One region of the Massilia sp. P2_C2 genome, then DNA from elsewhere that is predicted to be linked to it. Evidence: predicted binding sites of a transcription regulator. Region 1 holds the regulator's gene; the other holds the start of a gene.
The links. The regulator sigma-54, encoded in region 1, starts transcription at its own class of promoters, with help from an activator protein. The targets are predictions, from matches to a motif close to TGGCANGNAANCTGCTTT.

Region 1 (7,019 bases):
ATTCGGCCAGCGCCTGCGTGGTGGTACCGTTGTCGGCGAGGTTCAGCGCGTTCGGGCCGACCAGCACGCCGACGGCGAGATAGCCCAGCATCGGCGGCAAATGCAGCATCCGGAACGCGACCACGCCGAGAACGGCGCTCCCCAGCAACAGCAGAGTGAGTTCGAGCCCGGACGTCATTCGAAGACCCTGCGGGACGGTGGGTTGTTGTTGTTTGTTACGTCTGGCAAGTTTTTTGCTTTCCCAATTCGGATATACTTTGCCTATGAGTGTAACCGATGAAAAAATAATGCTGACAAGTTTTAACGCGGCCCAGGCCGGCCGGGCGCTGGAACTGGCCCGCGAGGCGCTGGACGTCGAGGGCGAAGCGATCCGCAAGCTGGCCGAGCGCCTCGGCCGCGACGACAGCGTGCCGCGCGCCGTGGCCGTGATGATGGCTTGCAAGGGCCGCGTCGTGGTATCCGGTATCGGCAAGTCGGGCCACATCGGCCGCAAGATCGCGGCGACCTTGGCCTCGACCGGCACCCCCGCGTTGTTCCTGCACCCGGCCGAGGCCGCGCACGGCGACCTGGGCATGGTGACCCCGCAGGACGTATTGATCGCGATCTCGTATTCCGGCGAAAGCAGCGAACTGGCCGTCGTGATCCCGGCCGTCAAGCGCATGGGCGTGCCCGTGATCGCGATGACCGGCAAGCCCGAGTCGCGCCTGGCGACCGTGGCCGACGTGCACCTGGACGTGTCCGTCGAGAAGGAAGCCTGCCCGCTGAACCTGGCGCCCACCGCCAGCACCACCGCGACGCTCGCGCTGGGCGATGCGCTGGCCGTCGCGCTGCTCGAGCTGCGCGGCTTCAAGTCGGACGATTTCGCGCGCTCGCACCCGGGCGGCGCGCTGGGCCGGCGCCTGCTGACCCACGTGCGCGACGTGATGCGCAGCGGCGCCGCGGTGCCGACGGTGAAACCGGGCGCGCTGCTCACGGAAGCCCTGCTGGAAATCTCGCAGAAGGGCATGGGCATGACGGCCATCGTCGACGATGCCGGCCGGCCGGTCGGCGTGTTTACGGATGGCGACCTGCGCCGCCTGATCGAGAAGGTCCAGGATTTCAGCAAGCTCGTGATTCGCGACGTCATGCACCCGAATCCGCGCCGCGTGCACCCGGAACAGCTGGCGGTGGATGCCGTCGCCGTGATGGAAGAATTCCGCATCAACCAGATGCTCGTCACCGACGCCGACGACGTACTGGTCGGCGCCCTGCACATCCACGACCTCACGCGCGCCAAGGTGATCTGATGGTGACTCCGCTGGCACACATGGAGCGCGCAGCGCGCGTAAAAGTCATGATTTTCGACGTCGACGGCGTCCTCACCGACGGCAGCCTGACCTATGGCCCGGACGGCGAAGTCACGAAGACGTTCTACGTGCTGGACGGCCTCGGCATCCAGCTGCTGAACCGCACGGGCGTGCAGACCGCGATCATCAGCGCACGCACGTCGCCGATCGTCATCAAACGCGCGGCCGACCTGGGCATCACCCACGTGTTCCAGGGCCAGCACGACAAGCGCCTCGCGTTCGCCGAGCTGCTGGATAAAACGGGGGTGACGGCCGCGGAGTGCGGCTATATCGGCGACGACGTGATCGACCTGCCGCTGTTTACGCGCGTGGGTTTTGCGGTGACGGTGCCGAGCGGCCATCCGGAAGTGCAGTACCGCGCTCATTACGTGACGAAGAACCCGGGCGGCCGCGGCGCCGTGCGCGAAGTGTGCGACATGGTGATGCGTGCCCAGGGTACCTACGAACAGGCGCTTGCGCCTTACTTCGCCTAGAAGAGAAGACATGGCCTCCGCAAGCTACAAGCGTACCGCGCACCGCTGGCGCCTGCTGGCCCTGATGCTGACCGCCGTGTTCTGCGCGTTCGGCAGCTTCTGGCTCGTGCAGGTGCTGCAGGGCGAAGAGAATGCACCGGGCGCCAGTGCGGGCAACGAGCCGGACTACATCATCGACAACTTCAGCTGGGTGCGCATGTCGGAGACCGGCAAGCCGCGCTACGTGATCTCGGGCGAACGCCTGACGCACCATCCGGCCGACAATACGGCCCTCGTCGACAAGCCCGTCGTGCACAGCCTCACCGTCGAGCACCCGCCCATGACGATGACGGCCGAGCGTGCGCTGGTCAGCCAGAACCAGAACCAGATCGACCTGACCGGCAACGTCGACATCCAGCGCCCCGCCGGCGCGAAGTCGGAGCCGCTGCGGATCCGTACGGAAGCGTTGACGGTGCTGCCGGACGAGGACATCGTCAAGACCGACAAGGCGATCGAGATGCAGCTGGGCGCGTCGTCCGTGACCGGCATCGGCATGCTCGCCAATAACGCCACGCAGCAGGTGCACCTGGGCGGACGCGGCCAGATCATCTATCCGCCGCGCGCCCCGCGCTGACGCGTACCTAACAACAAGGACGAGATCCATGAAAAAACACCTTGCCGTCGCCATCCTGTCGTTCGCCTCGCTCTCCGCCTGGGCCGAGCGCGCCGACTCGCTCAAGCAGGCCGTCATCAACTTCGACACGCTGGACGTGGACGAGGTGAACCAGGTCCGCATCCTGACGGGCAACGTCGTGCTCACGCGCGGCACCCTCACCCTGAAGTCGGACAAGGCCGTGCTGAAGGAATCGCCGGAAGGCTATATGAGCGTCACGCTGACGGCCAACCCGGGCAAGACGGCCAGCTTTCGCCAGAAGCGCGACGGCGGCCCGGACCTGTGGGTCGAGGGCCAGGCCGAGCGCATCGAATACGACGAGCGCACGGAAATCGTGAAACTGTTCTCGAAGGCCATCGTGCGGCAGCTGGAGAACGGCCGCCTGGCGAACGAGGTCGATGGCGCCTACATCGCCTACGACAACCGCACCGAAGTCGCGAACGTGCGCAATGACGTCAGCGGCCAGAGCAAGCCGGGCCAGGGCCGCAACACGCTGATCATCGCGCCGCGCCGCACGACGGCGGCGCCGGCAGCGGGCGGCCCTGCGGCCGCCCTCCCTGCGGCTGCCGGCGCCCCTGCCGCCGCCCCGGCGGGCAAGCAATGACGGAGGCACGCGTGATGGAACAACGCACGATGGAAGCAGGCATGCTGACGGCACCGGCCGCATGCGGCGGCAGCACGCTCGTCGTCAAGGGGCTGCAGAAGAGCTACGGCAAGCGCCTCGTGGTGCGCGACGTGTCGCTGCAGGTCGCGTGCGGCGAAGTGGTCGGGCTGCTGGGGCCGAACGGCGCCGGCAAGACGACGTCGTTCTACATGATCGTGGGCCTGGTGCCGTCGGACGCCGGCAGCATCGACATCAACGGCACCGACATCACGAGCCTGCCGATCCACCGGCGCGCGCTCCTTGGCCTGTCGTACCTGCCGCAGGAAGCGTCGGTGTTCCGCAAGCTGACGGTGGAAGAAAACATCCGCGCCGTGCTGGAACTGCAGCGCGAGAACGGCAAGCCCCTGACCAAGACGCGCATCGCCGAACGCCTCGACGAGCTGCTGACCGAGCTGCAGATCGAGAAGCTGCGCGAGAACCCCGCGCTGTCGCTGTCCGGCGGCGAGCGCCGCCGCGTGGAGATCGCGCGCGCGCTGGCGACCGATCCGCGCTTCGTGCTGCTGGACGAACCGTTCGCCGGCGTGGATCCGATTGCCGTGATCGAGATCCAGCGCATCGTGCGTTTCCTGAAGGAGCGCGGCATCGGTGTGCTGATCACGGACCATAACGTGCGCGAGACGCTGGGCATCTGCGATCGCGCCTACATCATCAACCAGGGCGCGGTGCTGGCCTCCGGCCGTCCCGACGACATCATCGCCAACGAGTCGGTGCGCCGCGTCTACCTGGGCGAACACTTCCGAATGTAGTCATGAAACAGACGCTGCAACTCAAGACTTCACAGCACCTCGCGCTGACGCCGCAGCTCCAGCAGTCGATCCGGCTGCTGCAACTGTCGACACTGGAATTGCACCAGGAAATCGAGCAGGTGCTGGGCGAGAACCCGCTGCTCGAGCGGCTCGACGATCCGCTCGACCGTTCCGTACGCCTGCTGGCCGACGGCGCCATCAACAGCGCACCCGCGTCTTCGCAGGGCGAGGCGCCCGCGTCTTCGCAGAGTTCAGGCGAAGAGGGCGGCGGTGCTGCCACCTCCGAGAACGGCAATGGCGAGAACGGTGGCGACGGCGGCGCAGAGACCGGCGGCGAAGGCGGCGATGCCGACTGGGGCGAATCCGGCCGCAGCGGCAGCGGCAACGGCGGCGAGGACGAGGATGGCCGCCCGCAACTGGAAGCGAGCCCCGTCACGCTGCGCGAGCTCCTGATGGAACAGGCACGCCTGACGTGCTGCGGCGCGCGCGATTGCGCACTCGTGGAACTGGTCGTCGACGCACTGGACGACAATGGCTATCTGGAGGAATCGCTGGACGAGATCCATGCGCGCCTGCCGGAAGAACTCGACATCGAGTTCGAGGAATTGCGCACGGCCTTGGCCCTCGTGCAAAGCATGGACCCGCCCGGCGTGGGCGCGCGCAGCGCGGCCGAGTGCCTGGCCCTGCAGATCCGGCGCATGCCCGGCGTGCCGCTCGTCACGCGGCGCATGGCGCTGACCATCGTCGAAAAATACCTCACGTGGTTCGCGCAGCGCGAGTTCAACAAGCTCAAGAAGGCGCTCGACTGCGACGACGAAGACCTGCGCGAAGCCCAGGCCGTGATCCGCCAGTGCAATCCGCATCCGGGCGCGGCGTTCGCGTCGGACGTGTCGGACTTCGTCGTGCCCGACGTGATCGTGCGCCGCGCCAAGGATGGCTGGAGCGTGCAGCTGAACCCGGAAGTGATGCCGCGCCTGCGCGTGAACAGCCTGTATGCCTCGCTGCTCAAGCAGGGGAAATCGGACACGCAGTTGAACGCACAGTTGCAGGAAGCCAAGTGGCTCATCAAGAACATGCGCCAGCGCTTCGACACAATCTTGCGCGTGGCACAAGCCATCGTGGATCGCCAGCGTAACTTTTTTTCCCACGGCGCAGTCGCGATGCGGCCCCTTGTTTTACGTGAGATAGCTGATACACTAGGTCTACACGAGAGCACAATTTCTCGAGTCACAACTCAGAAATACATGCTGACCCCGCACGGCATGTTTGAGTTGAAGTATTTCTTCGGGAGTCACGTTGCCACCGAGGCGGGAGGCGAAGCTTCTTCGACGGCAATACGGGCCCTCATCGTACAATTGACAGGAGCAGAAGACCCCAAGAATCCTTTATCCGACAGCAAGATCGCGGAGATGCTAGGGGAACAGGGAATGGTTATCGCGCGGCGCACGGTCGCGAAATACCGTGAGGCGCTGAAGATCCCACCCGTCAGTCTCCGCAAATCCTTGTAACACCACACTGCCGCGTTGCGCTGGATGCGCGCACGTCATGGCAGGGTATCTTCAAAGGAGTGTGTATGAATCTCACTATCAGCGGACATCATCTCGATGTAACTCCAGCCATCCGAGAATACGTACAGAACAAGCTCGAACGCATTACCCGCCATTTCGATCAAGTGATCGATTCCCATGTCATCCTCTGCATTGACAATCTCACCGAGAAAGAAAAACGCCAGAAAGCCGAGATCAACCTGAGGCTCGCAGGCAAGATCGTCCATGTCGCCAGCGCTGCGCACGACCTGTATGCCGCCATCGACATGCTGATGGATCGCCTCGATCGCCAGGTCGTCAAGTACAAGCAGATGCTCAAGGATCATGACAACGCGTCCATCAAACGCATGTCCGAAGGAGGAGAGGAAGCTGCCGCCGCGGCGTGATGCCACGCTGACGCAGCACCAGGAAACGAAGGGCGCATCGGCGCCCTTTTCGTATTTTTGGGCCCGCCACGCGCGTTACAATGCGGTCTCATTATTCAAACAACAAGAGACATGACCGACTACGTTCAAACGCGCGTCGCCAACCGCACCGGCATCATCACCCTCGACCGCCCCAAGGCGCTGAACTCGTTGTCGCTGGACATGGTCCGCGTGCTCACGGCAACACTGCTTGCCTGGCGTGACGATGCGGGCATCGACGCCGTCTGCATCGGGAGCACGAGCGCAAAGGCCTTGTGCGCCGGCGGCGACATCCGGTTCTTCCACCAGGCCGGCAGCGCCACGCCGCAGACGGGCAGCCCGCTGCTGGACGATTTCTTCACCGAGGAATACGCCCTCAACCACCTGATCCACTTTTATCCGAAGCCGTACATCGCGCTGATGGATGGCGTCGTGATGGGCGGCGGCATGGGCATTGCGCAGGGCGGGCCTGGCTGCGGCCTGCGCATCGTGACGGAACGCTCGAAGATCGCCATGCCCGAGGTGAACATCGGCCTGTTCCCGGACGTCGGCGGCAGCCACTTCCTGTCGCACGCGCCGGGCCGCGTGGGCCATTACCTCGGCGTGACGGGGGCGACGATCGGCGCGGCAGACGCCATCTACGCGGGCCTGGCCGACGTGTTCGTGCCGGCCGCGCAGCTGGACGCGCTGCAGGCGCTGGTCGGGGCGACGCCGGGCGCTCGACTCCCTGATGCGATCCGCGCGTTCGCGGCGCCGTTTGCTGCCGATGCGGGCGGCGGGGAATTGGCCGCGCAGCGCACAGCCATCGACCGCCATTTCGGCGCCGATTCCGTCGCGGCCGTGATGGCTTCGCTGGAATCCGACGCGAGCCCGTTCGCGCAACAGACGCTGGCCACGATGCGCCAGCGCTCGCCGCTGATGATGTGCGTGACGCGCGAGATGCTCGTGCGCGGAGAGGAGCTCGGCGTGGCCGACTGCCTGCGCATGGAACGGGCGCTCGTGCGTCGCACGTTCGAGCATGGCGAGGTGATCGAAGGCGTGCGCGCGCTCGTGATCGACAAGGACAATGCGCCGCGCTGGACGCCGCCTCTGCTGTCCGACGTCACCCCGGAGATGGTGGCCGCGTTCTTCGCGCCCGTGTGGCCGGGGCACGCGCATCCGCTGCGCGATCTGCGCGACGCAAGCGG
Region 2 (4,695 bases), on a different contig from region 1:
CACGCTGATCGCACCGTTCGCGACGCCGGCCCTGGTGTCGCTGCTGGCGGGTGAGTGGATGACCATCCAGACGGCGGCGCTGTTCAGGGACATCGTGCAGGTCGTGATCGTGCCCATCGTGCTGGGCATCGTCGTGAAGACACTGTTCCGCCGCCAGGCCGAAGCCAGCGTGAAGGCGCTGCCGCTCGTGTCCACGGTGGCGATCGTGCTGATCATCGCGATCATCGTCGCACTCAACCAGGCCAGGCTGCTGACCAACGGCCTCCTGATGTTTGCCGCGGTCATCCTGCACAACCTGCTGGGCTTCGCGCTCGGCTACCTGTTCGCCAGGGCGTTCGGCATGAATCTCGCCAAGCGCAAGGCCGTGATGTTCGAGACGGGCATGCAGAATTCCGGCCTCGGCGCCGCGCTGGCGGCCGCGCATTTCGCACCGCTGGCCGCCGTGCCGAGCGCGCTGTTCAGCGTCTGGCACAACCTGTCCGGGTCCGCGCTGGCGACGTGGTTTGCCCGCAGGGACGACAAGTAGTCAAGTAGTCCCTCGGCAAACGTGCACGCCCGGGCCGCGAACCCGGGCTATACTCGGCTCCGCCCGACAATCCAAGGAGAGCCGCGTGGCACGACGTCCTGGAATCTTTCCCACTTTCTTCCTGTCCGGTTTCGAGTGTTCCACGTTCCTGTGGGGTGACCAGCGCGTGCGCCGCAACCTGGTGGCGGAAACTGGTCACGACCGCCACGCGGCCGAGGACTACCGGCTGCTCGCCGGCCTGGGCATTGCCGTGGCCCGCGAGGGCATTCCGTGGCCGATGGTGGACAAGGGCGGGCGCTACGACTTTTCGTGCGTCGATCCGTTCATCGATGCGATGAACGCGGCCAAGGTCATCCCGGTCTGGGACATGTGCCACTACGGCTACCCGGACGATCTCGATCCGTTTACCGACGCCTTCGTCGACCGTTTCGCCACGTACTGTCGCGCCGCGGCCGCCTATGTCGTGCCCAGGGTGCGCGGTCCGCACTTCTTCACGCCCATCAACGAGATCACCTTCTTTTCGTTCTGTGCGGGCGAATGGGGCTGGGCGGCGCCGTATCGCCGCACGCGCGAGGACCGGATGCGCCTGCGGTTGGCGCTGTGCCGGGCCGCGATCGCGGGCGTCAAGGCGATCCGCGAAGTCGATCCGGACGCGCGCATGGTGCACGTGGATCCGCTGGTCCGGGTGGTGGCGCCGCGCGATCGGCCCGACCAGATCGAGGCCGCGCACCACGAGACCTGTGTCGACACCTTCCTCGCCTGGGATATCCTGTACGGCCGCGAGCATCCGGAATTCGGCGGCGCGCCCGACATCCTCGACATCGTCGGTGCGAATTCGTACTCTTTCGGGCAGATGGAATACCGCGTACACGGTCCGCACGCGCCCCTCGCACCGGGCGACGACCGCATCGCGCCGTTGTGCGACATGCTGGAAACGGTCTGGCAACGCTATCGTCGCCCGATGATCATCGGCGAGACGAGCGGGCTCGGTCGCGGCCGTGCGGACTGGCTCCACGACGTGATGTGCGAGTCGCTGGCGGCGGTGCGGCGCGGCATGGACCTGCAGGGCATCTGCCTGTTTCCCGGCGTCGACATGCCGGACTGGCACAGCGGCGAATGGGTCCATAACGGCATCCACGACGTCGTTGCGGATAACGGCGACCTGAAACGCGTGCCCGACCAGGATTACATAGCCGAGCTGCGGCGCTGGCAGAAGGAACTGAACCGGGTCACCGCGCTGGACGAGGATCCGTTCAGCGATCCGGTGGAACTGCAGGATGTGATCGACGCGGCGCACCGGCTCGACATGAAGCCGGACAAGGATTGGTGTTGAGGGAGAAGTAGCGGGAGTGACGGGCAAGCCGAGGTATTCCTGTCGGAAAACTTGACACCAGTATTTACAATGATTCCAGGATTCCTTTCGATTCAAGAAGTTATGTGATTGGCATAAGTATTGCTTACATGAATGATTCGTGCCTGAAAAGCATGTTAAAACGTGCAGCACGGTAGCGACTCATCAATCACAAAAAAGTTCGAAAGGGATTCCATGAAATTGAAACAAATCGCGTCGGCACTGGCGCTCGTATCGCTGGGCCTGGCAGCCAACGCGTCCGCGTCCGTGATCCCGAGCGGCGTCCTGAACGACGTCTCGCTCGATACCGTCACCCAGACGTGGGGTTGGACGCTGATCAGCGAAAGCAATTATGGCGGCGGCCTGTCGATCGCGGATCTGTTCGCGGGACACAAGGATTACGTGATGATCGGCGCCATGCGCAAGGATTCGGGCGTGATCGACGTCCTGGCCGCCGATAAATACTCGACCGTTACGACGTATACCGCATGGAACCAGACGAACGTGTCGAACAACGTGGGCTGGTATTTCAACGGGTACTCGATGGGCTTTGCCGGCGCAACGGATTCCATCATGCAGAGCAGTGCCGATACCGCCGGCATGGACGAGCGCGACCGCCTGAGCTGGCATACGTCGAGCGTCATCGATTCCTGGAACCAGAATCCGAACATCGCGCCTGCCTTCGTATTCAACGGCTGGCGTTCGGGCAACAATGAGTGGATCTACCAGGGTTCGGACTGGGAACGTGTCGTCTTCACCCTGGACAGCGCGGCCAGCACGAACGGCAACAGCGTGCCGGAACCGGGCTCCATGGCACTGCTGCTGGCGGGTGCCTTCGGCGCAGCCGCCGCACGCCGCCAGCGCGGCAAGAACCGGGCGTAATATCCCGCCGCGGCGGTCGGCAAGCCGTTATCCTGCCAGGATCGCTTCCACCGCCGCAATCTCATCCCCCGCCAGCGGCGCCATCTCCACGGCTTTGACCGCATCCAGCACCTGTGCGGGACGGCTGGCACCGATCAGCACGGACGTGACCGCCGGCTGGCGCTTCACCCAGGCCAGCGCCAGTTGCGCGAGCGTACGCCCGCCCGTACGCGCGGCCTCGTTCAGCGCCCCGATCATCTGCAGGCGCTCCGGGGTGATGTGCTCCGGTTTCAGGAACCCGACGTTGCCCGCTGCGCGCGAATCGGCCGGCAGCGCGCCGCCAAGATAGCGGTCCGTCAGCAGGCCCTGCGCCAGCGGAGAAAACGCGATGCCGCCGATGCCTTCCTGTTCGAGTACGGGGAACAGGTCGGTCTCGGCCTGGCGCACCAGCATGCTGTAGCGCATCTGGTGGATCACAAAAGGCGTACCCAGGCGACGCAGCTCCGCCGCCGCGGCGCGCGTGCGCTCGCCGCCGTAATTCGAGATGCCGGCGTACAGCGCGCGGCCGCTGCGCACGATGGTGTCCAGCGCCGCCATCGTTTCCTCCAGCGGCGTGTTCGGGTCGGGACGGTGGTGGTAAAAGACGTCGACGTAGTCCAGGCCCATGCGCTTGAGGCTCTGGTCCAGGCTCGCGACGAGGTATTTGCGGCTGCCCCAGTCGCCGTACGGCCCCGGCCACATCGTGTAGCCAGCCTTCGTGCAGACGACGATCTCGTCCCGGTAGGCTTTCAGGTCCAGGTCGAGGATGCGGCCGAAATTGGTCTCGGCGGAACCGGGCGGCGGGCCGTAGTTGTTGGCCAGGTCGAAGCAGGTGATGCCGTGGTCGAACGCCGTGCGCACGATGTCGCGCTGGCGTTCGAAATCATCGAGCGCGCCGAAGTTGTGCCACAACCCCAGCGACGCGGCGGACAGCCGCAGGCCGCTACGGCCGCAATGCGGGTAGGGCATGCTGCCATAGCGTGCGGCCGCCGCCTCCCACGTCATGGTTTGACGGTGCCCGCGCCGGCAGCGGGGCGGCAGACGTAGATCGTGGCCGGCTTGTTGTCCGGCGAGCGGTACTCGCGCTCGACGGCGGCGCGGGCCGCGTCCACCAGGTCATGCGGGACGACTGCGACGACGCAGCCGCCGAAGCCGCCGCCCGTCATGCGCACGCCGCCGCGGGTGCCGATCACGTTCTTCACGATCTCGACCAGGTTGTCGATGGCCGGCACGGTGATCTCGAAATCGTCGCGCATCGATGCGTGCGATTCGGCCATCAGCTTGCCCAGGCGTTCCAGGTCGCCGGCGGCCAGCGCGTCGGCGGCGGCCAGCACGCGGTCGTCTTCCGTCACCACGTGGCGGGCGCGGCGCAGGACCACCGGATCCAGTTCGGCCGCGCGGGCATTCAGCGTGGCCAGGTCGAGGTCGCGCAGCGCGGGCAGGCCGAAGTGGCGGGCCGCCGTCTCGCACTGCTCGCGGCGCACGTTGTACGCGCTGTCCACGAGGCCGCGCGTCACGTTCGAATTGAAGATCATGATGGCGGCGTTGTCCGGCACCGGCACCGGCTTCACTTCCAGCGAGCGGCAGTCGATCATCAGCGCGTGGCCTTCGACGCCGCACGCGGAGCTGATCTGGTCCATGTTGCCGCACTTGGTGCCGACGAAGTCGTTTTCCGACGCCTGCGCGATCAGTGCGATGTCGATCGGCGACAGCTTGTCGAAGCCGGGCAGGGTGGCGAACAGGCGGCCCACCGCGACGGACAGCGATGCGGACGACGACAGGCCCGCGCCCTGCGGCACGTCGCCGGCGATCGCGAGGTCCATGCCTTGCACGGGCAGGCCGCGCTTGACGAACTGGTCGACGACGCCGCGCACGTAGTTGGCCCACATGGGCTGTTCCAGGCGGGCGATCGGGGCGT

Region 2: AC1DYX_RS03470 (PEP-CTERM sorting domain-containing protein) is a predicted target of sigma-54. The motif match lies at 1,969-1,986, and genes of this name have one in related genera.

What each region holds. Positions count from the first base shown of each region.
Region 1 is NZ_JBFUDR010000245.1:886-7,904, reverse strand. Features, by position in the region: gene AC1DYX_RS23035 (monovalent cation:proton antiporter family protein) at 1-178, opposite strand, end outside; gene AC1DYX_RS23030 (KpsF/GutQ family sugar-phosphate isomerase) at 264-1,286, shown strand; gene AC1DYX_RS23025 (KdsC family phosphatase) at 1,286-1,819, shown strand; gene lptC (LPS export ABC transporter periplasmic protein LptC) at 1,830-2,432, shown strand; gene lptA (lipopolysaccharide transport periplasmic protein LptA) at 2,461-3,075, shown strand; gene lptB (LPS export ABC transporter ATP-binding protein) at 3,090-3,881, shown strand; gene AC1DYX_RS23005 (RNA polymerase factor sigma-54) at 3,884-5,389, shown strand; gene hpf (ribosome hibernation-promoting factor, HPF/YfiA family) at 5,455-5,814, shown strand; gene AC1DYX_RS22995 (enoyl-CoA hydratase/isomerase family protein) at 5,926-7,019, shown strand, end outside.
Region 2 is NZ_JBFUDR010000015.1:29,829-34,523, forward strand. Features, by position in the region: gene AC1DYX_RS03460 (bile acid:sodium symporter family protein) at 1-526, shown strand, start outside; gene AC1DYX_RS03465 (glycoside hydrolase family 1 protein) at 612-1,859, shown strand; gene AC1DYX_RS03470 (PEP-CTERM sorting domain-containing protein) at 2,073-2,759, shown strand; gene AC1DYX_RS03475 (aldo/keto reductase) at 2,787-3,782, opposite strand; gene galK (galactokinase) at 3,779-4,695, opposite strand, start outside.